3 regions of the Vibrio sp. QJM3NY_26 genome follow, and region 3 is predicted to be linked to each of the others. Evidence: predicted binding sites of a transcription regulator. Region 3 holds the regulator's gene; each other region holds the start of a gene.

Region 1 (11,121 bases), 1.1 Mb from region 3:
ACACTCATCGTGGTATCTTCGTATAAGGAGGTGATCCAGCCCCAGGTTCCCCTAGGGCTACCTTGTTACGACTTCACCCCAGTCATGAACCACAAAGTGGTGAGCGTCCTCCCCGAAAGGTTAAACTACCCACTTCTTTTGCAGCCCACTCCCATGGTGTGACGGGCGGTGTGTACAAGGCCCGGGAACGTATTCACCGTGACATTCTGATTCACGATTACTAGCGATTCCGACTTCATGGAGTCGAGTTGCAGACTCCAATCCGGACTACGACGCACTTTTTGGGATTCGCTCACTATCGCTAGCTTGCTGCCCTCTGTATGCGCCATTGTAGCACGTGTGTAGCCCTACTCGTAAGGGCCATGATGACTTGACGTCGTCCCCACCTTCCTCCGGTTTATCACCGGCAGTCTCCCTGGAGTTCCCGACATTACTCGCTGGCAAACAAGGATAAGGGTTGCGCTCGTTGCGGGACTTAACCCAACATTTCACAACACGAGCTGACGACAGCCATGCAGCACCTGTCTCAGAGTTCCCGAAGGCACACCTGCGTCTCCGCTGGCTTCTCTGGATGTCAAGAGTAGGTAAGGTTCTTCGCGTTGCATCGAATTAAACCACATGCTCCACCGCTTGTGCGGGCCCCCGTCAATTCATTTGAGTTTTAATCTTGCGACCGTACTCCCCAGGCGGTCTACTTAACGCGTTAGCTCCGAAAGCCACGGCTCAAGGCCACAACCTCCAAGTAGACATCGTTTACGGCGTGGACTACCAGGGTATCTAATCCTGTTTGCTCCCCACGCTTTCGCATCTGAGTGTCAGTGTCTGTCCAGGGGGCCGCCTTCGCCACTGGTATTCCTTCAGATCTCTACGCATTTCACCGCTACACCTGAAATTCTACCCCCCTCTACAGCACTCTAGTTCACCAGTTTCAAATGCAGTTCCGAGGTTGAGCCCCGGGCTTTCACATCTGACTTAATGAACCACCTGCATGCGCTTTACGCCCAGTAATTCCGATTAACGCTCGCACCCTCCGTATTACCGCGGCTGCTGGCACGGAGTTAGCCGGTGCTTCTTCTGTTGCTAACGTCAAGATGCGCAGCTATTAACTACACACCCTTCCTCACAACTGAAAGTACTTTACAACCCGAAGGCCTTCTTCATACACGCGGCATGGCTGCATCAGGCTTTCGCCCATTGTGCAATATTCCCCACTGCTGCCTCCCGTAGGAGTCTGGACCGTGTCTCAGTTCCAGTGTGGCTGATCATCCTCTCAGACCAGCTAGGGATCGTCGCCTTGGTGAGCCATTACCTCACCAACTAGCTAATCCCACCTAGGCATATCTTGACGCGAGAGGCCCGAAGGTCCCCCTCTTTGGCCCGTAGGCATTATGCGGTATTAGCCATCGTTTCCAATGGTTATCCCCCACATCAAGGCAATTTCCTAGGCATTACTCACCCGTCCGCCGCTCGACGCCCATTAACGCACCCGAAGGATTGTTAGTGTCGTTTCCGCTCGACTTGCATGTGTTAGGCCTGCCGCCAGCGTTCAATCTGAGCCATGATCAAACTCTTCAATTTAAGATTTTGTGACTCAACGAATACTGACTTCAAAACTAATATTCATGTAAACATGAACATGTAATTCTAAAGCTATTACCATTCCAACAGAATGGTAATGAATTGACTGTGCCAAAATTAAGTAAACTTAATTTTGTATTGGTCACTCAGTTCATTGAAATCAAGTTTGTTACCGAAGTAACTGTTTTATCCAAAGGATAAAACGTTTTGATATTCATCAACGAGTGCCCACACAGATTGATAGGTTTAAATTGTTAAAGAGCTTTTCCTTTTTGAGCTTCGCTCAAATCGGACGGCCATTTTAGCGATTTAAGTTTTAGTGTCAACCACTATTTTCAAAACTTTTTTCAAGCGCTTAGCTTGGCTAATTTGGCTTGTTGATTCGTTTTGGTTTCCTAAGAAGCCTTCCCGTTTCAACGAGGTCGCATTATAGAGATTTCGATCACACTGGCAAGCCCTTTTTGAAGTTTTTCTTACTTTTTTGATTGTTCGAGCGTTTTTTGTTCAAAACACCTCATTATCACTAGTATTCCCCTTAATTAAGGGCTTAAGGTACCTATATAAAGGAGGACTTATGAGTTCAATACGCAGTTATAAAGGAATATCCCCTCAGATTGGACAAGGTGTCTATATAGATACAAGTTCGGTACTGGTTGGTGATATCAAAATCGGTGACGACTCTAGCGTGTGGCCTTTGGTTGCAGCTCGAGGAGATGTGAACCACATTCATATTGGGGAAAGAACGAATATCCAAGACGGCAGCGTCTTGCATGTCACCCATAAGAATGCAGAAAACCCTGACGGTTATCCTCTATTAATAGGTAATGATGTCACTATCGGACATAAAGTAATGCTGCATGGCTGTACTATTGAAGATCGCGTACTTGTTGGCATGGGAGCTATCGTGCTTGATGGCGTTATTGTTAAAGAAGAAGTGATGATTGGTGCTGGTAGCTTGGTTCCACCTAATAAGGTACTTGAAAGCGGTTATCTATATGTAGGAAGCCCAGTAAAACAAGCACGCCCATTAAATGATAAAGAGCGTGCCTTTTTACAGAAGTCAGCTGACAACTATGTTCAGAATAAAAACGACTATCTAGACTCTGTGCTTCCAGTCTAAAGCGCTTTGATCTGAATCCGATTAGAGGAGTCATACTCCTCTTCTTCTATTAACTCTTCCGCTAGCTCTTCAATATCGAAACGTAACTCTGAAAAGATAACTAAAGCTTGATCGCCCTCTTCTATCTCTTTACCTGCCAATCGTGATAATTCTTCAATAGATAAGACACATTCGATCAATGCACCCGACTGTTGTGCTGGGAAGGTGATAGATTGATTCTCTTCATCCCAATCTTGGATATCAGGAAATAGAATTGATTGATTCATTATTTATACCTTGTTACATCTCTAGGTTTTTACGTAATTCTCTTAAAATCTGTTTTGTTCCCGGACGAAGGCCACGCCAAAGCATAAAGCTCTCTGCTGCCTGCCCCACTAGCATACCCAAGCCATCATAAGCAGCATGAACACCGTTATCTAATGCCCATTGATTAAATACTGTGGTTCCAGATCCGTAAACCATGTCATAAACGGCGCTATTAGAATTGAAAATAGCATCAGATACTTCAGGAAGCTGCCCGCTTAGACCAGACGAGGTCGAGTTAATAATGACATCAAAGCCTTCATTAACATCACTTAGCCCCATCCCCTTGATGTTGCCATGCGAAGAAAACATCTCAGCCAGAAGTTCAGCCTTGGAGCTGGTTCGATTAGCGACCACCAGCTGTTGTGGCTTTTGGTCGAGAAGAGGTTGAATCACTCCTCTCGCAGCACCACCAGCGCCAAGAAGAAGAACGCGAGCTCCTTTTAACGCAACTTGATGTTGAAGAAGGTCTTGAACTAAGCCTTCACCATCGGTGTTATCACCAATGATCTCTCCATCATCTAGCTTCTTAAGTGTGTTTACGGCACCTGCTAGTTCAGCTCTTTCAGTCAGGCGATTAGCGAACTGATACGCATCTTCTTTAAAAGGTGCTGTGACGTTACACCCTCGACCACCTTCGCTGAAAAAGGCTTTAGCAGCAGTGATAAATTCACCATTATCTGGCTGTAATGCTGTATAGGTAAGTTGTTGGCTGGTTTGGCGAGCAAATAATGTGTGAATGAATGGCGATTTGCTTTGCCCAATAGGATTACCGAAAACGGCATAACGATCTACTTGCTGTGTCATATCCTTACCTAACAGAAATAATAAAAAGGGTCATCTATATTAGATGACCCTATCACTATCCCTATAAGGAAGGAAGAACTACCAAACTCGAGGTTTTAGGTAATCACTATAAAGCAGAGCTTCTGGTGACCCTGCTTGTGGTTCGTAACGATATTCCCAACGAGCCAACGGCGGCATCGACATCAATATAGACTCTGTGCGACCACCGCTTTGCAGGCCAAATAAGGTGCCACGGTCATACACTAAGTTAAATTCAACATAGCGACCACGACGATAAAGTTGGAAATCACGCTCGCGCTCACCATAAGGCGTCTGTTTGCGTCGCTCTACAATTGGTAAGTATGCGGCTGCAAAACCTTCACCGACCGCCTGCATATAAGCGAAGCTCTTTTCAAAGCCCCAATCGTTTAAGTCATCAAAGAACAGACCGCCAACACCACGTGTTTCATCACGGTGAGGTAGATAAAAGTACTTATCACACCACTCTTTATGTTCTTGGTAAACGTCATCACCAAATGGTGCACACAGGTCTTTAGCAGTTTGATGCCAAGATTGGCAATCTTCATCGACAGGATAGAATGGCGTTAAATCAAAACCACCACCGAACCACCAGATAGGATCTTCCCCTTCCTTTTCGGCAATAAAGAATCGTACGTTCGCGTGTGAGGTTGGGATGTATGGGTTTTTAGGGTGGATAACTAATGAAACCCCCATCGCTTCAAACTTACGTCCGGCTAATTCAGGACGGTGAGCGGTTGCAGAGGCAGGCATAGCCTTACCAGCGACATGAGAAAAGTTAACCCCACCTTGCTCAAATACCGCACCATTGGTCATCACGCGAGTTCGACCACCGCCGCCTAAACGATCTCCAGGTTCACGCTCCCATGCATCCTCTTCAAACAGTGCAGTGCCATCAGCTTGCTCAAGCTGCTGGCAAATCGAATCTTGTAGGCTCAGTAAAAACTGTTTTACTGCTTCTTTATCAATTGCTGACATCTTTCTTCCTTTGCAGGGTTTAACCCTGTCTTAATATTTTCGACGTTTTTGCATCTCTAATTTCGCTTGGCTTCTCACGACCACCCGTTTGACCTTCTAGAATCGCGACTAAGTGTTGACCCAGTTGCTGTTGAACTTCTTCAGTCGTCATACAAGGCGGTTCACCTGTCAGGTTAGCACTGGTCGAGGTTAACGGCTTACCGAATTCATTACACATTCTTTGAACTAAAGGGTGATCCGTCACTCGCACCGCGATGGATTCAAATTGGCCACTGACCCAGTCAGTTACTTTACTGCTGGTTGGCATTATCCAAGTCACTGGTCCCGGCCATGTTGCTTTTACGGTCGCTAACTGCGCTTCCGTCAACTGGCTTTCATCAATATAGGGCAGCAACTGCTCGTAACTCGCTGCAATTAGGATCAACCCTTTCTCCATCGGCCGCTGTTTTAAATCGAGCAATTTCTTAATGGCTTGTGGATTATCGGGATCACAACCGACCCCAAAAACGCCTTCAGTCGGGTAAGCAATGACTTCACCTTGTTGTAATGCCTGCAAAGTATGTTGAAAGTTATCCAAGGGTTGCCTCATTAATTCTGTTATCGAACTCGCTAAGTGTACAAATTATCATTCACTGTGACTAAAGCTATTTGTTTATAAAATGTATCAATTAACAACTTAGACTGACGCAAACGTTTTCCTTAAGCAATTTTACCCGTATAATGCGCGCAAAATATCTAATCACTAATTAAATCGTACCTGAAGGAGTTTGAGATGACTGTCGGTATTATCATGGGTTCTAAATCTGATTGGCCAACAATGAAGCTAGCTGCAGAAATGTTGGATCAGTTTGGCGTGGCGTACGAAACAAAAGTGGTTTCTGCTCACCGCACACCTCAGTTGCTTGCAGATTACGCAACCAGTGCGAAAGAGCGCGGTATTAAAGTGATTATTGCTGGTGCTGGCGGTGCAGCGCATCTTCCGGGCATGGCTGCAGCTTTCACAAGCGTACCTGTTTTAGGTGTTCCTGTTCAGTCGAAAGCACTCAAGGGCATGGATTCTCTGCTTTCTATCGTACAGATGCCAAAAGGCATTGCGGTAGGTACTTTGGCTATCGGTGAAGCTGGCGCTGCCAATGCTGGTATCCTAGCAGCCCAAATCATTGGTACTCACAATGAAGAAGTGATGGCAAAAGTAGAAGCGTTCCGCTCTGAGCAAACAGAAACGGTTCTGGCTAATCCAAACCCTGCAGAGGACTAATTCCCATGCATGTTCTTGTGTTAGGCGCGGGCCAACTTGCTCGCATGATGTCCCTAGCTGGGGCGCCGCTGAATATTGAAATTTCTGCTTTTGATGTTGGCAGCAAAAATATTGTTCACCCATTAACGCAAGCGATTCTAGGCAGCGGCTTAGACAATGCGATTGAGCGTGCGGACGTCATTACTGCTGAATTCGAGCATATCCCTCATGATGTACTTGAGGTGTGTGAGCGCAGCGGTAAGTTCTTACCGACAACAGAAGCAATCAAAGCTGGCGGCGATCGTCGCCTTGAAAAAGCCCTGTTAGACGAAGCAAACGTGAAAAATGCTAAGTACTACGAGATTAACTCTCGCGAAGACTTTGACGCTGCGATCGCTCACGTTGGCTTACCAATGGTATTGAAGAGCACACTTGGTGGCTACGATGGCAAAGGTCAATGGCGCTTAAAGACATTAGATAATGTTGACGCGACTTGGGCAGAAATGGCTGAGTGCATCGCTGCAACAGACAACCAAGCGATTGTTGCTGAAGAGTTCGTTCCGTTTGATCGCGAAGTATCACTGGTTGGTGCTCGTGGCGCTAATGGCGAGATTCAAGTGTACCCACTGGCTGAAAATGTTCACACCGATGGCGTGTTGAGCTTATCGACAGCGATTGATGACATTGAACTGCAAGAGCAAGCAAAAACCATGTTCAAAGCTGTTGCAGAACGTTTGGATTACGTTGGTGTACTCGCGCTAGAGTTCTTTGATGTTCAAGGTTCACTGCTGGTGAATGAGATTGCACCACGTGTTCATAACTCTGGCCACTGGACACAACAAGGCGCTGAAACTTGTCAGTTTGAGAACCATCTACGTGCCGTATGTGGGATGCCATTAGGCAGCACTAAGCTGATTCGTCCAACCGCAATGATCAACATCCTTGGTGAAGATACCCTACCTGAAGCAATTCTTGCTCAAGGTGGTTGTCATGTTCATTGGTATGGTAAAGAGAAGCGTGAAGGTCGTAAGATGGGCCACATTAACGTGAGCGCTGACTACAACGCAGAGCTGCAAAGAGCGCTATGCTCACTGGCAGACATTCTCGATAAGCAAGCCTACCCTGCTGTGCATGAATTTGCTGAGCAGATGAAGTAAATCTACATTGCTTGATGGATATAGAGCGTTTATTGGATATAGAAACGGCGCTCATTGAGCGCCGTTTTTTTGTCTATAACATCAAGTTATTGAGATTGAATGTGATGACACTTGCGATCAGCACATTGCTTCTTAGTGCCACTGGCCGTTTTCTTCTCCAGCAACAGCGGGAACTGACACTGTTCACAACGACCTATAACAGGTGGCTGATTAACGGCGAACTTACACTTAGGGTAGTTATCGCACGCATAGAAGGTTTTGCCATAGCGAGATTTACGCTCAACCAAATGGCCTCTGCCACACTCAGGACAAGCAACAAGTGGCTGCTCTTCAGGTTGTTCTTTTGGTTGGTCCAAAGATTCGATGTGATTACACGTTGGGTAGCTACTACAACCAATGAACATACCAAAGCGACCTTGCCTTAATACCAATTCGTTTTGGCATTTAGGACACGGCACACCCAGCTCTTTCACTACGTGGCCATCGTTCTGATGCAGAGGTTTGATGTAATCACAGCTAGGATACTGCTTACAGCCTAAAAATGGGCCATGCTTACCATGACGAAGCTGAAGCTCTCCACCACACTGTGGACATGGTTCATGCTCTAATGCATGTTCATGTGCCGAAAAAAGCTGATTATCAATCTTACTACTCATGACAAGCCTGTATTAATGCAAGATACCTTGCTCTTTGGTGTACAACAGCTCTTCCATTTGCGTGTAAGCACTTTCATTACCCGGCACATTAAATAGCACCATTAAGATAATCCATTTCAGATCATCCAATTCAAATTCGCTCGTCTCAAGCCCCATCACACGATCAATCACCATTTCACGAATCTCTGTCGTGAGTACGTTGATCTGTTCAAGGAACAATAAGAAACCTCGGCACTCCATATTAATACGTGAAATCTCTCGACTGGTATAAATACGCATCGAGGTATTGGAACACATAGTAATCGCCGCTTGATTCTCAGTATCTTGCAATGCCGCAAGATCTTCTAACCAATGGAGGGCCTTATAAATATCATCTTGGTGAAACCCTGCTCGAAGAAGCTCATCTTCCAGCTCATCTTGATCCACCTGCAATTCAGAATCGCTATGGATGTAGGTTTCAAACAAGTACATCAGTATGTCCATCATCATAGCTTAGCCTCTCCCCTTTCGAATATAGCCACCGGAAACTGCAACAACATGCCCTGAGAGCTCAAGCTCTAAAAGCTGCATCATGACCTCATGCACAGGTATATGGGTTCTCTGTGCCAAAATATCAACGGGTGTCGCCTCTAACCCTACGTTAGCTAACAGCTGTGGAAATGGCAATTGTTCATTTTCCCCCATACTGGGCGTAGGTTCGAACAAGCTGGGTTGCTGATCGATAGACCAGTCTAACAGACTCTTTATTTCAATCAGAACATCTTGTGCACTCTGTACCAAGCATGCTCCAGCTTTGATTAAGCTATTACCGCCACGGCTGGTTGGGTTATGAATAGAGCCAGGAAGCGCAAACACCTCTCGGCCTTGCTCCATAGCATAGCGAGCTGTAATCAAAGAACCACTCTTCTCAGCCGCTTCAACCACCAAGGTTCCGAGCGATAACCCACTTATAATACGGTTACGGCGAGGGAAATGTTCAGGTCGTGGTTTGGCACTTGGGCGAAACTCTGAAATCAACGCACCATTTTCACAGATCCTATCGGCTAAATTTCTGTGTCGCGCAGGATAAATGGAATCCAATCCAGAACCCAATACAGCAAAAGTTTCCCCTCCTTTATCTAGAGCACCATCATGAGCATAGCCATCGATACCGAGTGCTAAGCCACTGGTGACAATCAAACCGTTTTGGACGAACTCTTTGGCGAAGGACTTCGCGGTTTGCAACCCTTCGAGACTGGCATTGCGACTGCCGACCATAGCGATTTGAGGCTCAATCAGTTTTTCAACGTGACCTTTAACGAAAAGCACGCTTGGCGCGGAGGCGGTCTCATTCAGCAGTTTGGGATAATGCGAGCAATTCGGGGTAATGATGTGATGGTTGGGTTGTCTTGCTTGCCACTCTAGGCAAGCCTCCACTTCTCTTGGGGCTTGCTCTCTTAGATAGGCAATTTGCTTGGCAGACAAACCAAGCGCTTGCAGTTGCTGACTTGAGTAACCAACAATATTCAAAGGAGAATCAATACTCAGCAGTCGAGAAAGGCGCTTGCCACCCAATTGCGGAACAAAACTTAGAGTTAACCAAGCACTCAGTTGTTGCTCATTCACTCGGTGCCCTTAGCTTCTTCCTTCAAAGCCAGATCCAAAGGTGATACCGCCAGAATATCATTACTAACCGGTTTTGAGCTCTGAGTGATCAAGGCCAAGCTAAAATACTCATAAGGACGAATGACCATCAAACTACCAAGTGAGGTACTTGGCAGCTGCACCTTATCGCTCGCTGCAGACTCTTTGTAGCTGTATTCACCTTGCTTACCAAACACCACAGCGCCGCTTTCACTGAGGGTAAACATAGAGCCTTGGCGAAGATTGTCCTGTGAGCCTTTATTAATAACGACCACTTGATTCTTTGCACTGTATTGGCTGCCATCTAATGAACCCAAGATATTAGCAAACTGCCCCGCAGCACTAGGCGCTGGATAAAATGTGGTTGAGAGCTTCACCTGATCAACGCCAAGTTCAGGTAACACGAGGTCATTAAGTAACACCTCTTGCAGTTGAGTCTCTATCTGTAAACTACTGAACTCAGCATCCACCTCTTTCAAGCGCGCCGTGGCGACCAAACGCAAAGAGGTAATACTCGCTTGAGGTTGTTGCCTTTGATAAGTCTCGACGGCACGGTAGATACCCCATTTTTGATGCTGCTGGTTCCCAGAAATAAACAATCGGTCTTCACCCGATAAGAAGCGTTTGCCATCACTGGTCCCTAACACTCGTTGCGCTGACTGGATATCTTGCTGCTCAACCAAGCGGTCAGATTGTAGATACGGTAGAACAAGCCCCTCATTCACGGTAGGTACTGCTTTCTTCTCTGATACACGAATCTTAGGGCTTAGCTTGATTACGGGTTTAAGGCTCAACACAGGCTCACCATTAATCCAAACCAGAGACAATTTATCTCCGGGGTAAATAAGGTGAGGGTTTTCTATTTCAGGGTTTACCTGCCATAGCCTTGGCCACAACCAAGGGCTATCGAGATACATCGCGGAGATATCCCATAAGGTATCCCCCTTAACCACCACATACGCCTCGGGTGCGTCTTGTTTAATGGTTAAAGGTTGCTCACTATTTCCAGCCATAGCGGCAAACGAAAGCGAGGCACAAATAAGAGATAAAGCGGGGAAAAAATGACGCATGACCTAGGTTCCTTGGTCTGAATATATGACATCTGATTAGAGAATTAACTTCAGGATGCTGTCATTTGACCTCTAAAATGTCTAGAATTGAGCCAACAAGGTTTAAGCTGTTTCGGCACAGTTCAATATTTCGAGTGTATATGTCTGTATTACAAGTATTAACATTACCAGATGATCGTCTACGTACCGTGGCGAAACCGGTAAAAGAAGTTACCCCAGAGATTCAAAAGTTCGTTGATGACATGATTGAAACCATGTACGACGAAGAAGGTATCGGCCTTGCTGCAACGCAAGTAGATTTCCACCAGCGCATCGTTGTTATCGATATTTCAGAAACACGTGACGAGCCTATGGTTCTGATCAACCCTGAAATTACCGACAAACGTGGCGAAGATGGTATCGAAGAAGGCTGTCTATCTGTACCAGGCGCTCGAGCTCTAGTACCTCGCGCTGCAGAAGTAACGGTTAAAGCATTAGATCGTGAAGGCAACGAATTCACATTCGACGCTGACGACCTGCTGGCTATCTGTGTTCAACACGAACTTGACCACCTAGAAGGCAAGTTGTTTGTTGA
Region 2 (11,121 bases), 390 kb from region 3:
CAGGTTTATATACTTGGCTACCTACTGGTCTACGTGTACTGCGTAAAGTCGAAAATATCGTTCGCCAAGAGATCGATAATGCAGGTGCCGTTGAAATCTTGATGCCCGTAGTTCAACCGTTTGAGCTTTGGGAAGAGACAGGCCGTTCTGAAAAGATGGGTCCTGAGCTACTTCGTTTCACAGACCGTCATTCTCGTCCGTTTGTTCTTAGCCCAACAGCAGAAGAAGTGGTAACGAGCCTAGTACGTAACGAGATCAGCTCTTATAAACAGCTTCCTCTAAATCTGTACCAAATCCAGACTAAATTCCGCGATGAACGCCGCCCTCGTTTTGGCGTAATGCGTGCACGTGAATTCTCTATGATGGATGCGTACAGCTTTGATATCGACAAAGAAGGCTTAGAAAAGTCTTACCAAGCGATGCACGATGCTTACTGTAAAGCATTCGACCGCATGGGCCTTGAGTACCGTCCAGTATTGGCAGACTCTGGCGCAATCGGCGGCAGCGGCTCTCAAGAGTTCCACGTTCTTGCTGAAAGCGGCGAAGACCTAATCGCATTCTCTTCTGAGTCTGATTACGCAGCGAACATCGAGAAAGCAGAAGCACTAGCTCCAACGACTGAAGCGGCAGCGCCAACTCAAGAGATGGAACTTGTTGATACGCCAAACGCAAAAACAATCGCAGAGCTTGTAGAACAACACGGTCTAGCAATCGAGAAGACAGTTAAGACTCTATTCGTTAAAGCATCTGATGAAGTAGAAGCAAATATCATTGCACTGATCATCCGTGGTGATCACGAACTGAACGAAGTGAAAGCAGAGAACCTTCCACAAGTTGCTTCTCCGCTAGAGATGGCTTCTGAAGAAGAAATCCGCGCACTTGTTGGTGCAGGTCCTGGTTCACTTGGCCCTGTTGGTCTAGAGCTACCATTCATCGTTGACCGCTCTGTAGCAGTAATGAGTGACTTCGGCGCTGGCGCAAACGTAGACGGTAAGCACTACTTCGGCATCAACTGGGGTCGTGACGTTGAGCTTGCTCAAGTTGAAGATCTACGTAACGTTGTTGAAGGCGACCTTAGCCCATGTGGTCAAGGTACTATCCAGCTTAAGCGCGGTATCGAAGTTGGTCACATCTTCCAACTAGGTAATACTTACTCTAAAGCAATGAACTGTAACGTGCTTGGTCCTGATGGTAAGAGCGTAATCCTAGAAATGGGTTGTTACGGTATCGGTGTTTCACGTGTTGTTGCATCGGCTATCGAGCAAAACCACGATAAATTCGGTATCACTTGGCCAGATGCACTAGCACCGTTCCAAGTTGCTATCGTACCAATGAACATGCACAAATCTGAGCGCGTTAAAGAAGCCGCTGAGAAGCTATACGCTGAATTAACGGCTATGGGTATCGAAGTTTTATTCGATGACCGTAAAGAGCGCCCTGGTGTTATGTTTAAAGATATCGAGCTTGTGGGTATCCCTCACACTATCGTTATCGGTGATCGCAGCATGGACGAAGGTAACTTCGAATACAAAAACCGTCGTACTGGTGATAAAGAAGTTATCGCAATGGACACGGTTATCGAGCACCTTAAAGCTCAACTAGCTTAGTAATTAAGTAACTGAATAAGTCTGTATTGACTAAATAATTGGTTACTCGCTAGATAAACATTGAAAGGCTGCCATTAGGTGGCCTTTTTTGTGCCTGTCATTTCGCTTCAAACTCCCTTCTATTTATCAGTAGAGTAAATAACGTAAGTTAATCCCCTGTTCATCTTTAAATCCGTATATTGGTGTCATCAACTTTTTGGACATGCTCACCATTGGAGGTATCGATGGATATCAAAAGCTTACTGAACCAAGCACTTAAATCAGATCTCGTTAAACAAGGCACTCAGAAACTTTCACAAGGGTCTTCAAGTTTAAGTGGCCTAACTCAAGGCAGCAATGACAAGAGTATCAACAAAAGCACGCTCGGAGCCTTCGGTGCAGGCGCAGTTGGCGGAGGACTCTTAGGTGCGTTAATGGGCTCGAAGAAAACCAAGAAAATGGGTAAGAAAGCCGCTGGTATTGGTGGCGCAGCAGCACTTGGCGCTCTCGCTTACAAAGTCTACAACGACTATCAGTCTAAACAAGGCCAAACACCGAATGCCGAACAAGCTCAATTTGATGAGAACGACTCAAACCATAGTGTGCTGATTCTAAGATCTATGATTGCTGCGTCCAAAGCCGATGGTCATGTCGATGAGGGGGAGATGGCAAAGATCGAGCAAGCGGTCGAAAATATGGGCGCGGACTATCAACTGACTAAACTGGTCTCTGAAGAACTGCACAAGCCACTCGACCCAAGTGAGATTGCTCAGCTCGCAACTTCACCTCAACAAGCGAGTGAGATCTACTTAGCCTCTTTGATTGTGGCTGACGAGCAGAATTTTATGGAGAAGGCCTACCTCAGAGAGTTAGCTAAGCAACTCAACCTTGCAGATGAAGTTACTTATCAACTTGAACAGCAGATATCTGGTTAATCATTAGATACTAAGCGACTCGTAAAGAACGACTCAAATGGCAAGCTAGCAAAGTAATACATTGAGCATTAACAGAATGAGATATTGAGCAAGAACAAACTAACTCTGAACTTAATCAGATCCACTTTGTTTTTGCTTATCTCTATGTGTATATTGAGATCAGTTATCATTTGGTTAGGTATAAAAATGAAAGTATACGATTGTTGTGATTTGGTGCGTGCACTGTATTCTCAAATTGGCAGTGGCGACCAAGGCTATATCCCTAAAGCGATCACCTGCGCGGTAAAAACATTGAATGACCTTGCTGCAGATGAATCTCTTCCTAAAGAAGCACGTGATCGCGCTGCATTTGCCGCAGCCAACCTGCTGATCTCAGATTTCGAGGACTAATATGAACCTCGCTAACTTTGAAAAGATGGACTCTGTGATGTTGATGAGCATCGTCAACATGAAGCTACGTGACGACTTCGGCGGTGATTTGGATCGAGTAGTCAACTTCTACGAAATCGACAAAGCAGCCTTGATCGCTAAACTTGCATCTGCTGGTTTTGAGTTTCTTCCAGAAGCCAAACAGTTTCGATAGTCATTTAAAACAAGCTTGATTTTGAAAGGCCAGCCTCAGTGTTGGTCTTTTTTATTGGTGATACGTATTGGATAAACATGTAGTTAGCCAGTTATAAATTATCTGTCTACATCTATACTTTTATATCTTAGAGTCAACCAACGCTCCTTGAACCAAAGCGTATTGTTGTATAGGCTACCTCAAATAGCATATAAAACTCATCACCCAATCTGATGATAGCGAAGGATTAACAATGAAAAGACTCGGACTTTTGGCAGTTTTCGCTGCAACACTGACTGCAGGTTGCGCTTCAAATACACAGCAAGACAACTTTCGTGAAGCCTCTTTTGAGCTGTGTAATACCGAAGTCGATATCTACTCAGTAAGCCATGATGAGCGAATTCGTATCGTCTGTTCTGATGGTTCTAAATTCGCTTTGAACAGCGAAGATACACTAGAAGTAATGCGTGATATCAACATCGACTACTGCGACGGCGAAGGCTTAGGCAAATTCAACGAGAGCCGCACCTACTACTCGTTTAGATGTAAGTCAGGTACTTTACTGAGCATCAAAAAGTAAAACCGATACCAACAAACAGCAAAGGGTTGATGTGCAAACATCAGCCCTTTTTAGTACCTGCCTTTCTGTATTCTCAGATAACCCAACGCTCATACCGACCAATACAAAAAAGGCCCCTATACAGGAGCCCTTCAAATCGTATGTTTCAATCAAATAGATTTAGTTCAAGGAAAAGGCGCGGAGTTTTCAGCACCTTTCCCTAAAACAAAAAGGGACTCAATGAGCCCCTTTAAAAGTACTTTTCAAAGTAGTCGTTTGAAATTTTAGGAGAGCACGCGGAGCTTACGGATGTAAGTGAGCATGCTCGACAACGAAGTTCAAATTACTACGAAGAAAAATTAAGCGTAAACCGGTAGACGCTTACAGATCTCTAGTACTTTTGCTTTAGTTGCTTCGATAACAGACTCATCACCCATGTTATCTAGGATGTCACACATCCAACCTGCTAGCTCTTTCGCATCGGCTTCTGAGAAACCACGACGAGTAATAGAAGGAGAACCGATACGGATACCTGAAGTAACGAACGGGCTACGTGGGTCGTTTGGTACTGAGTTCTTGTTCACTGTGATGTTAGCTGAACCTAGTGCTGCATCTGCTTCTTTACCTGTGATGTCTTTGTCGATTAGGTCAACTAGGAACAGGTGGTTCTCTGTAGAACCTGAAACGATGTTGTAACCGCGAGCTAGGAATTCAGCAACCATTGCTTTTGCGTTAGCAACTACGCGTGCTTGGTATTCTTTAAACTCTGGCTCTAGAGCTTCTTTGAACGCTACTGCTTTACCAGCAATAACGTGCATTAGAGGACCACCTTGGCCGCCAGGGAATACTGCTGAGTTCAGCTTCTTGTATAGATCTTCGCCTTCGTTAGAAAGGATAAGACCACCACGAGGACCAGCAAGCGTTTTGTGCGTTGTTGTTGTAACAACGTGAGCGTGTGGAACTGGGTTCGGGTAAACACCTGCTGCGATTAAACCAGCAACGTGAGCCATATCTACGAAGAAGTAAGCACCTACTTTGTCAGCGATTTCACGCATGCGCGCCCAATCACAAACTTGAGAATAAGCTGAGAAACCACCGATGATCATCTTAGGTTTGTGCTCGATTGCGAGAGCTTCCATCTCTTCGTAATCGATTTGGCCAGCTTCATCGATACCGTAAGGAATGATGTTGTAAAGCTTACCAGAGAAGTTTACTGGAGAACCGTGCGTTAGGTGACCACCGTGCGCTAGGCTCATACCTAGAACGGTATCGCCAGCATTCAATAGCGCCATGTATACAGCGTTGTTAGCTTGAGAACCTGAGTGAGGTTGTACGTTCGCGTATTGAGCGCCAAACAGTTCACATGCACGTTCGATTGCTAGAGTTTCAACTTTATCTACGAACTCACAACCGCCGTAGTAACGCTTACCAGGGTAGCCTTCAGCGTATTTGTTTGTAAGTTGAGAACCTTGAGCTTCCATTACACGTGGGCTTGTGTAGTTTTCTGAAGCGATAAGTTCGATGTGCTCTTCCTGACGAAGAGTTTCTTCTTGGATAGCTGCGAATAGGTCTGCATCGTAATCAGCAATGTTCATGTCACGCTTAAGCATCTGTATCTCCTGACTCAGATTGTACTGAAAGTTTCAAAAAAACCACACAACGACCGAAAGCAAACGTTTCCGTCACCGTTTTGATGTGACGCATTCTACATAATTTGATCTAGGTCATAAAGAGCTAATTGCAATTTTATCATGCAGTTTTTTCATAATCACATATAAGATTCATCATGGTTATTAAGCTTATCCAACCAAAGATGACGCTTACTGTCAATTTTACGCTTTACACCCTGTAAAACGCAGATTACATAGGTTTACCTTAATTTTACCCCTCAAGCTACCGAAAGCTAAGGTTTTTCTCTACTATGCACGCCTTTATTGGTTAGGTAATTATTAAAACGATGGAAAAACACTCACGTAAAGAAGATTGGGTAGCTATTCTCACTGGCACGTTTTTAGTGGCGTTAGGCGTCTTCTTTTTACAGTCAGCGAACCTGCTTACCGGTGGTACTACTGGCTTGGCTCTGCTTTTGAGTCAATTCTTACCTGTAACCTTCGGTATTTTGTACTTTGTGGCCAACTGTCCATTCTATTTATTAGCGTGGAAACGATTTGGCCGTAGCTTTGCCATTAGCAGTGCAATTGCTGGTGCGTTAGTTTCTGTGTTTGCTGATCATTTATACCTAGTTATCTCACTAGAAGTTCATAACGAGATCTACTGTGCTGTTGCCGGTGGCTTATTAATGGGCTTAGGTATGTTAATCCTATTCCGTCATCGCTCCAGCTTGGGTGGCTTCAACGTATTATGTTTGTTCATCCAAGACCGCTACGGCATCTCTGTAGGTAAAACTCAGATGGGCATTGATGCCTGTATTCTGTTTGCTTCTTGCTTCTTCGTATCGCTTTGGGTAATTGCCGTTTCGGTATTGGGCACCGCAGTATTGAACATCGTATTGGCAATGAACCACAAGCCTACTCGTTATTCGGTCAACTACGCGTCTTAATTCCAGTTATCCAATCAATGAATTACTAGCTGTTTTTCATAACAAAAACAGCTAGTATTTAGCTTTTATAAGCTACCCTCTCTTTTCTTATGCAAGATTACCTCTCTAACGCCAAAGACACTCAAACCTCGATCTCTATTGAAGGTTTAGAATTCAACCCAGTCACACGTGTCTTGAGTAGCAACGAGCAGGTCATCGATTTAGAACCTCGTTCTATTGAATTACTCGAACTGTTTCTTACTAGCGTGGGTGAGCCTATCGCAGCTGAGCAGATCATCGAATCAGTTTGGCAAAGTAACTTCATTTCAAAGAATGTTCTCACTAATAGAATCAGTACATTGCGTTCTGTATTGCAAAAGCACCTACCAGAAAGCGATGCTACTAAGATCTTGGTGACCTATCCACGCAAAGGATACTTTCTCAATCCGAGCTCAGTGAGTCTGGCCAATACAGCAGTCGAAATTACAGAAGTAACCGAGCCACCTCAGGCCAGCCAAAAGACGTCGCCGCTTAACCTCTTATTACTGTCATTCTCTGTTGTGTTGCTGATAAGCACCGCGACTCTAGGTTATATGTTTTGGCACTCGTCAAACCAAGCCTCCGAGCTAGAACGCACACAGAGGCTGATTCCTAAGGTCGAACTATTACTGAACCGCATCGATGCCATTGGTGATAATGCGAGAACGCGCCGAAAATCCGTTAAAGCGCTACTGCTCCAACAGCAAATTGAATACGCTTATACCGATTTAGCCAACCAAGATGCTCCGAGTTACTTCGTTGACCCAATAGACAGTACTCCTTTCTTTCCGGGCGCAAAAAACATGCGTACCAGTGACTACCTGCTCAATATTCAATTAAAGGATCAGGAGGTCGATACAAGTCTTGCAGCTAAAGTCAGCCTTATTTATCCAAGCTCGGGCAAGCTTGCCTTTCGTGGGGTCTACTCAATAGAGTTAGATAACCTCAATGAAGACTTGATGGAGATAAATAGAGAGCTGGCAAACTACTTTGCTCTACCTGCTCCGCTATCACCAGAATGGTCTGTCAGCGATAAAGAACTAAACCATTTGCTTAATGAACAAACGCTAAAGCTGGATAGCGTGCCACTCAACGTGATGACTGCAACATTGATTGCACGACAAATGGCGCTCTTTGAGACTGACCACCAGCGACTGATCAGTTTCACTAGCCTTGTGCAAACACGCTTTAAGTTGATTCCCGATGAGCTCAAACTCTGGCTTGGGATTATCCACTTCAAGTTAAGAGACCTGCAAACTGCCAAAGAGTTTCTGACCAATACGGCGGGTAACTCGACCATCGAGAACGCACTGGTCTATATGATGATTTCCCATATTGCCTACAAGCAAGGGGATATGGATAAGTTTCGCCTCAACTACATGGAATCCTTGGTCGCGTTACTGCGAGTGGTTCCTTCAGAAGAGTTGTTTGCTCGCTTATCCAAACCTGAGTCGAAATCGACCTGTCTCCAGCCTTGGAAAAATCTAAAATTGAGCATCAATGAGCCACTGATCATCAAGCAATGGGAAAACCTAATGCTTAACTACTGCACGAATGTCGGCCATCAATTTTCCGAATGAATAAATATAAATCACTTAAAAACAATAAGTTAAACATAAATTAAGATCTTATGTATCTTCGTTTTTTGCCCTATTAACCCTCTCAACAATAGCATTCCTAAAAACAACAGGCCGCTCTAGGCCAACTATATTAGGAATGCTCAACATGAATAAATCTATGACGCTGCTTGCGACTTCTCTCTTTGCTTTATATGGCTGTGGAGGTGGCTCTTCTTCATCAGGCTCAACTGGTACAACTCAGTTCGATTACCCGATCAACAACTCTCAGTTTGCACCGAAGAACATCACACTATTATCGTACCTAGTATCAGAAGATGGTGAAGAGAACACAGTGTTGGATCTTGCATACCGAGACATCAGTTCTGAACTGATGTTGGCCAATATTCAGTTGGAATTGGATAAGCTAGCTATCTCTAACACTACTAAAGGTGTTGCTGAACTAGAGAAGCTAAAGGCAACGGTAGAGAGCATGGTAAACAGCGGTATCAACGACTTCTATGCTGCAGATGTGACGGTGCAAAGTGAGACAGACAGTGAGCTGTTTTACAAAGGCAGTGATGGCTTTGTTAACTCAGTTGATGCCAATATAGAATTGAGCAACGGTGAGACTGTCGACTTTTTAGTGACCAACCCAGTATTCAAATCCTCAGGCAGTACAGTAAAAGAAAAAAGCCCAAATATTAGCCACAGCAGTAGTTCAGTCGGGCTTTCGTTTGAGGTTACTACTGGCCAACTAGAAGCCTTGCTTGATGATTTTTATGAAGGTGATATTGATGATTTAGGACCGTCAGACACACAATGTGAATTCCATTGGCAGCAACAAGTTTCTGAAAATGGTCAGCGCTCAACGGTAACGGTTAAAGGTAAGAAAATTGAAACGGCGTACCTGAAAGTTGAAAACACTTACAACGTTGTTTGTGATGGGTATGATTCAGCTGAATTTCAAAGCAATACCGAGACATGGTTTAACCCAAATTTTGGCGTTGTGAAAATGATGGACTGGGATGAAAAGAATGGCACGCAACTGAGCGAAACAGTGTGGGTTCTCGATTCATTTACGGTCAATAAAGGCTAAGCAATCGAATAAGACGTCAATGTTAAATTAGAAGAAAGCTTTGAGCCTGACATTTGGAATTCAGGCTCAAAGCTTATACTCGCATAGGGGAACGAGTATTATTGCTCTATCAAGAGAATTCTTGTTTCATACGGTCGCAAGATCATCGTATTTACAGAAACTGGCGACGGATCTTCAGGGTAATTCCCCAATAGCAATTGCGCTTCATCCAGATCAAGTTCGTTAGGCAACTCAACCTGACACGCTTCACCATAATAGTTGTTAATGCACAGCAGAGTTTGTCCTTCACTCTCACGAGAGTACGCAAATACCGACGGGTGCTCAGGCAATAAATCTTGATAGCTGCCATGAGTAATCACGGACACTTCTTTACGTAACTCAATCAAACTCTTATAGAAATAGAATACCGAGTCTTTATCTTCAAGCGCTTGCTCAGCGTTGATCTCAGTGTAGTTATTCGCAACATCTAACCATGGCTGTGATAGCGAAAAGCCAGCGTACGTCTCACTGTTCCATTGCATTGGTGTACGAGAATTATCACGTGATTTCTGCGCTAAAATAGCCATCATATCTTGATGAGCCACACCATCACGGTTCACCATGATGTCGTACATATTGGTACTCTCTACATCACGATACTGGCTGATCTCGGTGTAACCCGGGTTGGTCATACCAATCTCTTCACCTTGATAGATATACGGTGTGCCTTGCATCATGTGGACTGACGCAGCAAGCATCTTGGCTGATTCAACGCGATATTGCTGGTCGTTACCCAAGCGGCTCACGACTCTTGGTTGGTCGTGGTTACACCAAAATAACGCCCCCCACCCTTTGCCGTTCAAACCGGTTTGCCAGTGATTGAAGATCGACTTGAGCTGTAAGAAATCAAACGGTGCATTGGTCCACTTCTCACCATTGGTGTAATCAACCTTAAGGTGGTGGAAGTTAAACACCATTGATAGCTCGCTGTTATCAACATTTGAATATTGCTGACAATGTTCCAACGTGGTTGAAGACATCTCGCCGACGGTCACGCTGCCGTATTTCTGGAATACCGCTTCGCTGATCTCTTTCAGGTATTCGTGCACACGTGGACCATCGGTATAGAAACGACGACCATCACCGATATCATCGTTAGGGAAATCTTGTTGCTTCGAAATTAGGTTGATCACATCCAAGCGGAAACCGTCAACGCCCTTCTCAGCCCAGAAGCTGATAACGTCTTTCACTTCTTCGCGTACAACCGGGTTCTCCCAGTTGAGGTCAGCCTGTTCTTTGGCGAATAAGTGTAGGAAGTATTGCCCTGTCGCCTCATCGAGTTCCCACGCATTACCACCGAACTTAGACTGCCAGTTAGTTGGTGCTTGGCCATCTACGGGATCTTTCCAGATATAGTAATCGCGATACGGGCTGTTTTTATCGCCCAAAGCAGATTGAAACCATGCATGCTCTGTCGAGGTATGGTTTACCACGATATCCATCACGATGCGAATGCCACGTTGATGCGCTTCAGACAGCAGTAAGTCGAAGTCTTCCATGGTGCCGAATTGGGGGTTAATCGCATAATAGTCTGAGATATCGTAACCATTATCGATCATGGGTGACGCGTAAACTGGGGTTAGCCAAATCGCATCCACGCTCAAATGTTTGAGGTAATCCAGTTTCGAAATGATCCCTTTGATATCGCCAGTACCTTTATTGCCGCTGTCACAAAAGCTCTTTGGGTAGATTTGATAGATGGTTGCGGTTTTCCACCAGCTTTCATCATGTTCAGTCATCGCCATCTCTAACACTCACTTACCAGAAAATATAAAATAAAAATCACCATGTGAATCATGGTCGAATAGCCGTTATAACTAAAAGAAAAAGCTATAAATAAGAGAAAAAGCGATGACTTACCTGAAGTCATCGCTTGTTAAATGCATTACGCGTTGGCGGTTTCTAGTTCGCCTTTCATCTGTGCTCGTTTATAGAAGAACAATGTCAGCGTTATCGGCAGTACAACCGCCACCAGCATCGCGACTAAGTAAATCGACCAATATTGAGGCTGAATCGATAAGATACCCGGCAAGCCACCAACACCGATACCATTCGCCATCACACCTGCACTACCACAGATTGCAGCCGCTGCGGCACTGCCGATCATTGCGCTCAACATAGGGAATTTGTATTTAAGGTTGATGCCGTACATCGCAGGTTCCGTTACACCTAGGTAAGCAGAGATTGCTGCTGGTACCGAGATGTCT
Region 3 (11,121 bases):
TCACAGATCGTTTTATCGACCCAATTCCTGCGCAAATGCGTAAAGGAAAGCGTTGGTATGAAGGCACAGCAGATGCTATCTACCAAAATATGGGCTTTATGGAGCTGGAAGAACCTGATCAAGTCTGTATTTTTGGTTCTGACCATATCTATAAAATGGACATCAAACAAATGCTTGATTTCCATAAAGAAAAGAAAGCAGCGTTAACCGTTTCTGCACTGCGTATGCCGCTTGCTGAAGCATCAGAATTCGGTGTTATCGAGGTGGATGCTGAAGGCCGTATGATTGGCTTTGAAGAGAAGCCTGCAAATCCGAAGTCGATTCCAGGAGACCCAGAGTCTGCGCTCGTTTCAATGGGCAACTACGTGTTTGAAGCGAAAGAACTTTTTGCTGAACTAACGGAAGATGCAGATAAACCTGAATCTTCACATGACTTCGGGAAAGACATTATTCCAAACATGTTCCCACGCGGTGATGTGTTTGTTTATGATTTCAGCACCAACCGTATTACTGGTGAGAAAGAAGAAGTTTACTGGCGCGATGTAGGTACGATTGATGCGTACTGGCAAGCACATATGGACCTTCTTAAGAAAGATGCACCATTCTCGCTATATAACCGTAAATGGCCTCTACACACTTACTATCCGCCACTACCACCAGCTACGTTTACTGACTCGGCTAATGGTCGAATTCAGATCATTGATAGTCTTGTGTGTAGCGGTAGTTACGTACGTGGTTCGCGTATTGAAAAGAGTGTTTTAGGCTTCCGCAGCAATATCGCATCAGCGTGTGATATTAGTGAGAGTATTTTATTAGGTGATGTGAAGGTGGGCGAGGGTTGTATACTTCGTCGCGTTATCATTGATAAAGATGCAGACATCGCACCAGGCACTCAAATTGGTGTAAACCTGACAGAAGACAAAAAGCATTACCACGTATCTGACGATGGTGTAGTTGTTATTTCTAAAGGAGCGCGAGTTGGTTACTAAAACTCTCTCGGTACTTTTTGTAGCGTCTGAAGTTGAAGGCTTGATTAAAAGTGGTGGCTTGGCTGATGTAGCCAAGGCACTGCCGAAAGCGTTACAAACACTCGAACAGGACGTTCGAGTGACTATTCCCGCGTATAGAAACATTCCAAACATTGATGCAGCCGAAGTCATTTTATCGACCGAGCTCGATCATTGGCCTCATACCGCTTACCAAGTCAAAAAACTGAGTATAGAGGGTGTTCAAGTTTTTGGTATCGAATGTGCCAAATATTTCGACCGTCCAGAAATGTACGCAGAAAATAATCAAGCTTACGCAGATAACGGAGAGCGTTTCTCGTTCTTCAGTGCAGCCTGCCTTGATATGCTTCCTAAGCTTGGCTTCCAACCTGATATCATTCATGCAAATGACTGGCATACAGGCTTTGTTCCTTTTTTGCTTAAATCACGTTATCAACAACATGATTTCTTTGAAAATACATGCAGTGTTATCTCAATTCACAACGCGGTTTTCAAAGGTGTGTTCGCATACGATGAACTGCAATTTCTACCAGAAATGCATAGCTACAATGTGCCTGAAGCTTCAGTGAGTGACACGCATGTCACTATGCTGAGAGCCGGCGTGATGTGTGCTGATAAGGTGAACGCAGTAAGTCCAACGTATGCCGAGGAGTTGAAAACGGAATTAGGCAGTCACGGTATGGCAGCAGAATTCCAGTACAGATCCGCGGATCTTTTTGGCATTTTGAATGGTTGTGATTACGGAGCTTGGAACCCGGAAACGGACGCTTTCCTCCCTCGTAAATTCAAAGCGACAAAGCACAGCATGGTTCGTGGGAAGTCAGCTTGTAAGCAAAAACTGCAACAAGATGTTGGCCTCCCCGTCACCGATTGTGCGGTTTATGGCATGGTTTGTCGTTTGACTAATCAGAAAGGTGTTCATTACTTACTGCCTATCATCGAACAGTTTTTGAAAAACGATCTTCAGATCGTGATTGTCGGTACTGGTGATCCAGTTTTAGCGAGTCAGCTGAAAGAGCTGTCGGCACTTCACTCAGATAAGTTCTCGTTTGTAGAGGCGTATAATAATGAGCTTGCGCACTTAGTTGAAGCGGGTTCTGATTTCTTCTTGATGCCTTCGGAGTTCGAACCTTGTGGCTTAAACCAAATCTACAGCATGGCTTACGGTACGTTACCGATTGTTCGCTCTGTGGGCGGTTTAAAAGACAGTGTGAATGATTACGATCAGGATCCCGAGATAGCGACCGGCTTTGCTTTTGAAGAGCCAACACCGCAAGCGTTACTGGCAGTATTGCATCGTTCATTACTACTTTATGCACAAAACCCCGCTGAAATTAAGCGTGTTCAACTTTACGCTATGCAACAAGATTTTAGTTGGGAAGATGCGGCAAAAGAATACCTTACGATGTACCATTCTGCATTTTAACGTGCTGAATTAGCTGTAAAATAAGCTGATGTATAACAACTGAACTTAATAGTAGAAGGCGCTCTGATAGTAGAGTGCCTTTTTGTTTTCTGGTCAGATCACATCACGTTTAGGAAGACAAAACTTGCAAACTCATTTTAGTCAGGTAGAAAAGGTGGGGTAGGTATTCACATGACTAATGTTAGGTTTGACACTATTATCACTTAAATTTCTTGATTGCGTGATATCCTTAGCCATCGCCTTGTGATGAGGCAGAGCTCCATTCCAATAATTAAAGCGATAGGTATGTCTGAGAGTTTACTATTTCATAAAACATTTACTCACCCTACGAGCGATGAGTGGGTTGTATTTGTGCATGGCGCAGGAGGCAGTTCCTCCATCTGGTTTAAGCAGATCAAAGCGTATAAACAGCACTTCAACTTGCTTCTCATTGATTTGAGAGGGCATGGTAAATCAGACAACATCCTCAAAGGGCTGATTTCGAATCGTTATACGTTCAAATCGGTGACGCTTGATATTCTTAAGGTGTTAGACCATCTGAAAATCCGTTCTGCACACTTTGTAGGTATGTCTTTGGGCACGATTATTGTCCGTAATGTCGCAGAGCTAGCGGCTGGCCGTGTGCGTTCAATGGTACTGGGTGGTGCCGTGACTAAACTCAACACTCGCTCTCAAGTCTTAATCAAGTTGGGTAACTTGAGTAAGCACATCATTCCTTATATGTGGTTATACAGCCTTTTTGCTTACGTTGTGATGCCACAAAAAAGCCAAAAAGAATCACGTCACCTGTTTATCCGCGAAGCCAAAAAACTGTGCCAGAAAGAGTTCAAGCGCTGGTTTATCCTCACGGCTGATGTAAACCCATTGATGAAATACTTCAAAGACCGAGAGTTGCCGATTCCAACTTTGTATTTGATGGGCGAGCGAGACTACATGTTCATCAAGCCAGTAAAAGAAATGGTAGAGGCGCATAAGTCGAGCGAGCTAGTAGAAATTCCGAATTGTGGACACGTATGTAACGTAGAAAACCCTGAAGAATTCAATCAACGATCTATCGCTTTTATTCAAAAGCAAATTCAGTGATTATCTCGATTCTTCACCAGAACAGACGCTCGAATAGAATTGAGACAAAAACGGGAAGCTAATTTTAGCTTCCCGTTTTTATTTGGAGGAGGTATCTGACCGAGTGGTTATAAAAGGCCGTTGGAGCCACTTTACCTTTCAAAACCTGCTATTCAGGTGAAGCAGCACCGCACTGCCAACAAGAACCAAATTGTGCTTCGTTGACTTCATGACATTCTCCGCAACGCCACTCTTCATAAATGATTGAATCTTGCTGTTTCTGGTAGTCATTAACAACTGCCCAGGCTTTGCTCGCCAATTCTGGCTCATATAACCATACGTAGGGGTCAGTTTCTTCGGTAAATGGGATTTCCCCTTTCAAACCGAATAACCCTTCACCACGGACTTCACACGCAATATTCACACTTTCTAGTAATCCACGGATGATGTGGGCTTCTGTCGGATTCGATGCACTGAAGATTTTCATTGAGATAGAACCTTATCTGGCTATATGCGTTATTAAGCTATTATAGGTATACGTTATTCAGCCACAGGTGCTGAGCGAAATTTATTCATCAACCATTTAGCAATGATTGGGAATACACCCAGTAAGGCAAATGACAATAGTACTGAAGGGGACACGATACCCGAAAGTGAATCAATTTCCGCGAGTTGAGTACCAGCATTCAAGAAAACGGCAGTACCCGGTAACATTCCTATTTGACTTGTAATGTAATAGCGACTCACAGACATCGGTGTTAGACCCATCAACAGATTGATAAGGAAAAATGGGAATACAGGAATCAGACGCAGAGAAAACAAGTAAAATGCTCCGTCTTTTTCAACGCCCTTGTTAATCGTTGCTAATTTGTCACCAAATTTGGTTTGGATCCAGTCACGTAAAAGGTAGCGGCTACTTAGAAATGCGAGGGTTGCACCAATGGCACTGGCGAAAGAGACCAGCAGCAAACTATTCCAGAAACCAAATAGCGCAGCTCCTAACAGGGTCACAACAGCAGCACCAGGAATTGAGAAAGCAGTAATCATTACATACGCGACAAAATAGATAGCAGCGGCAGCAATGAAGTTGCTATCAATGTAGTCATTTAAAACGGCTTGTTGGGCCTTGGCATTTTCAAGCGTTAGGTATTGGCCGAAATTGACGCCTAACAAGACGATGGTTACGACCAACACAATACCCAATATCATTTTCTTACTCATTGATACTTCCTCTAAATTTTCAATGTATACCATTAGTATAGACAGACAGGCAAAGCATAGATTAACTTTCAGCAGATATAAAAAAAGCCGCAGTAAATGCGGCTTAGTTATGTATATAGTTTTTCACTTACAATGTTAATTGACGCGATTGATAAGCTCTTCACGACGCTGCTGCGGTATAACAGACCAATGTGTGCCATTGATCGCGCCTTCTAGCGCCCAAAGTAGTTCAATACTGACAGAAGACGCATGTGATTCTTTGATGGCGTTAAATGCGTTTACAGAGCCAGATTCATATAAACGTTCTACGGAATCGATCCCTGCTTTTTTCAACATACGCTCAGTGGCGAGTCGAAGGTTGGGCAGATCTTTGAGTCGAGTAGGCTTAGCTGAAGATTGCTCAGCTTTTTCTTCTTTAGCAAAACCCAGAGACGTCGTTGCAAGCTGCAAGATTTTCTCTTGGTCTTGCCACAGGCCTTCGGGTAAAGCGAAATATTTAGTAACGACAGGGAAACCACGTTTTTTGTAGACGTACGGTTGAAAGCCTTGTTGTTCGAACTGTTTCGTTGTGCATTTGTCTGCTCGTATGTGCAGCTGGTCATTTACAACCAGAGCAAACATAGTGTCATCAGCAAAAAGACCGAAGCCACCAAACATCGAGCGTGATTTTATTTTTCCTAGGGATTCAAATAATTTCATTGAATCCTTTAGTATCGGTTTATCCATGTTATTTATCTCGGTGTATTTGAACTACGCCACCAAATAAGCAGGTCCGAGAGATTAGCAAAATGTTGCAATTAAATTGTCAATTAGCCGTAAATTACTAAATTATTAGTAGTTACTGCATTTTGCCATCGGTAACCCCGCTACCATACCAACGAGTGGTTTAGGCCGGAAGCTTTGCGTCTCACTCTTTCAAGTGATTTGCCCTGTGCGTGACTGATTGAATAGAATAAAGTTTTTGTTGAATGAGGCTCACACTTGTTATTTCAAAATGTGATATTGCTTCAATTAATGATCTTTCCAGTATGATACCAGGTTCATTCATGTTGTTGATAAAAAAAGCGCACCTAAAGGTGCGCTTAATTATATTAAACTGAATTTATCAATTAATTTAACGTTTTAACTGTGCTTCGCTCAACAATTTCAGGGTGCATTTCGAACACACGCTTTTCATGGTCTTTATCTTTAATGCGTTCTAACAAAATTTCGAAAGCGTTCTTACCAACACGACGTTTGGGTTGGTGAACCGTTGTTAACGGTGGAGAGAAGTATTCAGCCAACTCGATGTTGTCATAGCCGATCACTGAAATATCTTCAGGGATACGAATTCCTTTCTCTTGCAATCTGCTCATTAGGCCGAGTGCCATTGTGTCGTTAAAACAGAATACGGCCGTTGGGCGATCTACCATCTTAATGATTTTCTCTGCAGCAAGAACCGCAGTATCACACTCGAAGTTACCTTCAATGATCATGTTATCATCGGTAGCAATCTTAGCTTCGTTGAGTGCGCGTTTGTAACCCGCGATGCGTTCAACACATGCCGCTTTGTCTAAGTGGCCACTTAAACAAGCAATCTTGGAGTGACCGTGCTCAATGAGGTATTTGGTCGCTAGGTAACCACCTTCCTCAGAGTTGTCGATGATCTTATCTGCTTGAGAACTCTCAGGGCCCCAATCCATAATCACTTTAGGAATGTCAGCGTGACGGTCTAACATGCCTCTTAGCTCTTCAGTTAGGTCAGAACACATAACTAAGATGCCATCTACACGTTTCTCTGCAAGCATTCGAATGTAGTCACGTTGCTTCTCATAGATACCGCCCGTATTACACAGAATCAAAGTGTAACCTTGACGGTAGCAGTAGCTTTCAACACCATCGATAACTTCAGAGAAGAATAGGTTAGTTGATTGAGTAACTAGCATGCCGATAGTGCGGGTTGTATTGCACTTCAAACTACGAGCAACGGCACTTGGTGCATAGTTCAGTTCGTCTACGGCTTTATTTACTTTTTCTTGCGTCGCTTCTGCAACAAAGCGAGTTTTGTTGATTACGTGAGAAACGGTTGTTGTTGATACGCCTGCTAAGCGAGCGACATCTTTTATAGTGGCCATGGTTTTATCCTATTAGAAGCTACTTTCCCAAAGTACGGAATGAAGTAGCCGTTAAGCTACCTAACTAAGAGCTTAAATTTGTAGGGCTCTTTGGGTACTAAAGTGCTAAAAAACAAAAAACCGCTATTGAGCGGCTTGTCTTAACACCGAAATGCTCAAAACTATAATAAGCATAGCATTTCGTGAATGTTTCATATTTTATCGTTTGCGGTCACAATTTTAGACTGACTAGAAATTACTCGCAATAAAATTCACCCGGAAATCCGGGTGAATTGTCACATTCTTCTGAATTTATTTAACGAGTCATCCAATAAGCTTATTCACCAGCGAGGTATTGGGTGTCCAATTTACAGAATGCAAGTAGCAGAGATGAGACTGATGCGTAGAAACCGAATTCGTCAACGTCATGACATTTAACGTTGAACTTTGGTACCCAAGTAAGAAGTTGTTGCTCGATAAATTGCTGTTGAACAATGAACGATTTCTCTAGCTCTTCTTCAAGTTCCGTTTCATTAGAACGGATGATCAAGTTGCCAAGGAAGTCGAGTGCGATAGCGATGTGGTCAGCTGGTTCTTTTAGGTCTTGGTTCACCACTAAGTTGTGCTTGGCCATGATCTCTTCCATATCTTTTGCTGGCTTATCATTCAAAAGGCCAGTCTCACCGATATACATAGAAGCGTAAGGAAGTGCGCCATGCTTATCTGTTTTTAAGAATAAGTCACAGAAGTCAGCAGACAATTCTAGTTGAGCATCCTCACGCGTTTGTAGGCGGTTTAGCGCATCCACTAGGCTATCGATCGCCGGCTTTAGTGTTTCATTTTCGCCTAAACCAGTTAGGAAAGAACGAATTTCAACAGAGTGGTAGTGATCGAGTTCTTCTTGAGTGAGCTCTTTAGCGAATAAGCTTGATAGCCACCAGTATATTTCTGCTCTTTGCTCGTTGAACGCTTTCGTATCTTTCATTTCTTAGATCCTGATTTAGTCTTGTGGTGTTACTTATATGCATCTTGAAGTTACTTGTGCAAAGCACACCAAGGCTGAATAACAAGGTTATTTGCGAAACGCAAAGTTACTCGTTAGTAGTAATGCCTATATTGAATTGCGATGGACGATAAATAGCAAGGTTTAAGATTGTCTTGTATCAAAAAAGATCCATGTTTCTGGCTTTTATCTTGTGTACCACTAGAATTGTTACGAGTTATGAATAGAATAGTCACTGAAACTATTAAATAAGAAAAGTGGTGTAGATGAGCTATCACGTATTAGTCGTAGAAGATGATGTGGTAACCCGCAGTAAACTGGTCGGATACTTCCAGAACGAAGGTTACACAGTAAGCGAAGCGGAAAGCGGCGCTCAAATGAGAAACGTGTTAGAAGATAATAACGTTGACCTCATTATGCTGGACATCAACTTACCAGGCGAAGATGGATTGATGCTAACTCGCGAATTACGCAGTCAATCAGACATTGGAATTATTTTAGTTACTGGACGCACGGATAGCATCGACAAAATCGTTGGCCTTGAAATGGGCGCTGACGATTACGTTACTAAACCCTTCGAACTTCGCGAGTTATTGGTTCGAGTTAAAAACCTACTTTGGCGCATTTCTGCCGCTCGTAAAACAGCAGCAGGTAAGGTTGAAGAGACTGAAGACGAATCTGTGGTTCGTTTTGGTGAGTGGACGTTTGATATCCCTCGTCGTGCGCTAAGCAAAAACGGCGAACCGGTAAAACTGACTAAAGCTGAATATGAACTGTTGGTTGCGCTCTCTTCTTACCCTAACCAGGTATTAAGTCGTGAACGCATTCTGAATATGATCAGCCACCGAGTGGATGCTCCAAACGATCGAACTATCGACGTGTTAATCCGTCGTATGCGTGCGAAGATGGAGTTTGACCCTAAGAATCCACAAATTTTTGTAACGGTTCACGGTGAAGGTTACATGTTCGCTGGTGATTGATTTCCTTTAGGAATGACTAATCAACAACGATATTTAAACGTAAAAAGCCGAGACATCATTGATGTCTCGGCTTTTTTATTGTTTAGCTTTTACTGTTTACGAACTGGAAACCTGCAAATTACTTGGTTAATCAGTTTTGCCTATCTGGTCGAGTCTACAGATAAAACTATGTTTACAGGTAAGATTATGTCTACTGATAAGATCCAGTTTACTTATTCGGTTGAGTTTATTGAGGCTGCGCCGCAGAAATACCACCGTCATCTTCAACTAAGCGAGATGTTTCAGGAACAACAATGGGTTCTTCAACGGTGTCATTACTTGTATCAAGCCAATCACGCAGGCTTTGCCACATCAACCCCATTGTTTCGTGCCAGTAACGCTCAGTTTGTTCAAGGTAAAGAGCTTTGGGCATGTACTTATTCCAAGGTTCAACAATCCCTTCTTGTGCAAGGTAGTTGGTTGGTGCTGGTAATGGCCTCATGCCGGCAGCATGGAATTCATTCAATGCGCGAGTCATATGGCTAGCGGAAGTTACCAGTACCATTCTTTTATTTTTAACGAACGCAGCGGCTTGGCGGGCTTCTTCCCAAGTGTCTTTTGCTGTTTCAAGCAGAATGATATCGGGCTTTGAGACACCTAGTGCCAACGCAACTTTGGCCATCATTCTAGCATTGCTCACTTCAGTGCCTGCGCCATAGCCCGACAAAATGAGTTTTGCACCAGGGTAAAGGCGTAGAATACGAATCCCTTCACTTAAACGCATTAGACCGGTGCGACTAAGCTCTGATGTTGGTGGGATTTGGTCGTCTACGACGTGACCACTTCCGAGAACCATCACGTAATCGATGGTTTCATCGACAGGTAAAAAAGCGGTGTGTTGCCTTTCCATTGGCATTAAAAGTTGATTAGAAACTGGCTGGAAAGCGATGAGGAAAATACCACAGAGGGCTGAAAGGGTGATTAGGCAACCCGTCTTCCTTTTGGTAGTAAACATCACTAGGGCTAAACCCAGAAAAGCGAGAATTAACATTGCTGGCAGTGGCATCAGTAACGAAGACACTACTTTTTTCAGCTCAAACATATCCGAATAGTCCGAAAAAACATCACTTAGTAGTAAAAAGAGACATCGCCTCTTTATTCCTGAAATTCCTGTGACAGAATAGCAGGCACGATAGGACATAATAACTCAAGTAGCCGTGACTGAAGACCGTAATTTCGACGATATTGCCCACAAATTTGCAAAAAACATTTACGGCTCTGACAAAGGAGAGATCCGTCAGATCATCGTATGGGAAGATTTAGAACAAGCTTTGAGCAAATTTGAGCAATCAGCTTCGCCGCTGCATGTGCTTGATGCTGGAGGCGGCCTTGCGCAGATGTCGCAAAAAATTGCGTCGCTTGGGCATAACGTTTCTCTTTGCGACCTCTCTTCTGAAATGCTGAAGCTAGCAGAAGAAAGTATCAGCGAAGCGGGTTTGTTAGATCAGTATCGATTCATCCATTCTCCGGTACAAAAAGTCGCAGAACATCTCGATGAGAAAGTCGATTTTTTGATGTTTCATGCCGTAATGGAATGGCTCGCAGATCCTAAAGAGGCGCTTGATTTATTGTTGGAGCAAGTAAACCCCGGTGGCGTTGCTTCGATAATGTTTTACAACCACCACGGATTAGTCCTGAAAAATGTGATTTGTGGCAACATTCCTCATGTATTGAATGGGATGCCACATCGAAAACGGTTTAAGCTGCAACCACAAAAAGGCTTGAAGCCAGAAGAGGTTTACCAATGGATAGAAGACGCCGGTCTAGAAATCTGTGGTAAATCAGGCATTCGCTCTTTCAGTGACTACATAGGTAATATGGAGTACATGGGCGATTACCAATTTGAAGATGTATTGGAACTAGAAAAACAGCTATGTCGCCAAGAGCCATATCTGTCGCTAGGCCGTTATATTCACGTTTGGGCTCAAAAACCTGCGCAATAACTGCGGTGAATGTGGTAAAAGAAGCCACAACATGCGCTATGCAATTGTAACAAGCCCGCGTCATAAAGAAATAGGCGTCATATCTAATACGTTCGATATGACGAAGAACAGTAACAGGAACCACAATGAGTGAAATGACTCAAACTGCCGAAGAGCAGCCAATTGATGAGTTGGTGGGCTGGGTCAAGCAGCATGATTTTTCATTAAACTTGCCACCAGAGCGCTTAGCATTTTTGATTGCTATCGCAGTACTAAGCAATGAAAGGTTCGATGAAGAGTTGGGCGAAGGTGAACTGCACGATGCATTTACCATTGTCACTCGCCTGTTTGAAGATACTGGCGAAGCG

Evidence for each region. The regulator PurR, encoded in region 3, represses purine synthesis genes. The targets are predictions, from matches to a motif close to TNANGNAAACGTTTNCNTNA.
Region 1: a site for PurR is predicted at 5,487-5,506, ahead of purE (5-(carboxyamino)imidazole ribonucleotide mutase). Genes of this name have one in related genera too.
Region 2: a site for PurR is predicted at 5,308-5,327, ahead of glyA (serine hydroxymethyltransferase). Genes of this name have one in related genera too.

Annotation. Positions count from the first base shown of each region.
Region 1 covers NZ_CM173515.1:3,392,009-3,403,129, forward strand. Annotated here, with positions in the region: rRNA gene AC3CH4_RS15220 (16S ribosomal RNA) at 24-1,578, opposite strand; gene AC3CH4_RS15225 (gamma carbonic anhydrase family protein) at 2,153-2,698, shown strand; gene AC3CH4_RS15230 (DUF1488 family protein) at 2,695-2,964, opposite strand; gene aroE (shikimate dehydrogenase) at 2,978-3,808, opposite strand; gene hemF (oxygen-dependent coproporphyrinogen oxidase) at 3,887-4,804, opposite strand; gene tsaC (L-threonylcarbamoyladenylate synthase type 1 TsaC) at 4,824-5,381, opposite strand; gene purE (5-(carboxyamino)imidazole ribonucleotide mutase) at 5,577-6,062, shown strand; gene AC3CH4_RS15255 (5-(carboxyamino)imidazole ribonucleotide synthase) at 6,068-7,198, shown strand; gene AC3CH4_RS15260 (DNA topoisomerase family protein) at 7,285-7,854, opposite strand; gene AC3CH4_RS15265 (DUF494 family protein) at 7,867-8,343, opposite strand; gene dprA (DNA-processing protein DprA) at 8,347-9,459, opposite strand; gene AC3CH4_RS15275 (LysM peptidoglycan-binding domain-containing protein) at 9,456-10,547, opposite strand; gene def (peptide deformylase) at 10,688-11,121, shown strand, end outside.
Region 2 covers NZ_CM173515.1:2,655,241-2,666,361, forward strand. Annotated here, with positions in the region: gene AC3CH4_RS11695 (proline--tRNA ligase) at 1-1,607, shown strand, start outside; gene AC3CH4_RS11700 (tellurite resistance TerB family protein) at 1,832-2,521, shown strand; gene AC3CH4_RS11705 (YaeP family protein) at 2,708-2,911, shown strand; gene AC3CH4_RS11710 (DUF4250 domain-containing protein) at 2,913-3,104, shown strand; gene AC3CH4_RS11715 (hypothetical protein) at 3,337-3,663, shown strand; gene glyA (serine hydroxymethyltransferase) at 4,002-5,252, opposite strand; gene AC3CH4_RS11725 (YitT family protein) at 5,600-6,202, shown strand; gene AC3CH4_RS11730 (winged helix-turn-helix domain-containing protein) at 6,292-7,800, shown strand; gene AC3CH4_RS11735 (hypothetical protein) at 7,946-8,875, shown strand; gene treC (alpha,alpha-phosphotrehalase) at 8,974-10,659, opposite strand; gene treB (PTS trehalose transporter subunit IIBC) at 10,800-11,121, opposite strand, start outside.
Region 3 covers NZ_CM173515.1:2,268,590-2,279,710, reverse strand. Annotated here, with positions in the region: gene glgC (glucose-1-phosphate adenylyltransferase) at 1-989, shown strand, start outside; gene glgA (glycogen synthase GlgA) at 979-2,433, shown strand; gene AC3CH4_RS09990 (alpha/beta fold hydrolase) at 2,719-3,516, shown strand; gene AC3CH4_RS09985 (putative signal transducing protein) at 3,665-3,982, opposite strand; gene AC3CH4_RS09980 (TVP38/TMEM64 family protein) at 4,036-4,716, opposite strand; gene AC3CH4_RS09975 (TfoX/Sxy family DNA transformation protein) at 4,852-5,442, opposite strand; cyclic di-GMP riboswitch class I at 5,570-5,655, opposite strand; gene purR (HTH-type transcriptional repressor PurR) at 5,826-6,830, opposite strand; gene torD (molecular chaperone TorD) at 7,147-7,794, opposite strand; gene torR (two-component system response regulator TorR) at 8,079-8,792, shown strand; gene elyC (envelope biogenesis factor ElyC) at 9,019-9,873, opposite strand; gene cmoM (tRNA uridine 5-oxyacetic acid(34) methyltransferase CmoM) at 9,989-10,774, shown strand; gene mukF (chromosome partition protein MukF) at 10,900-11,121, shown strand, end outside.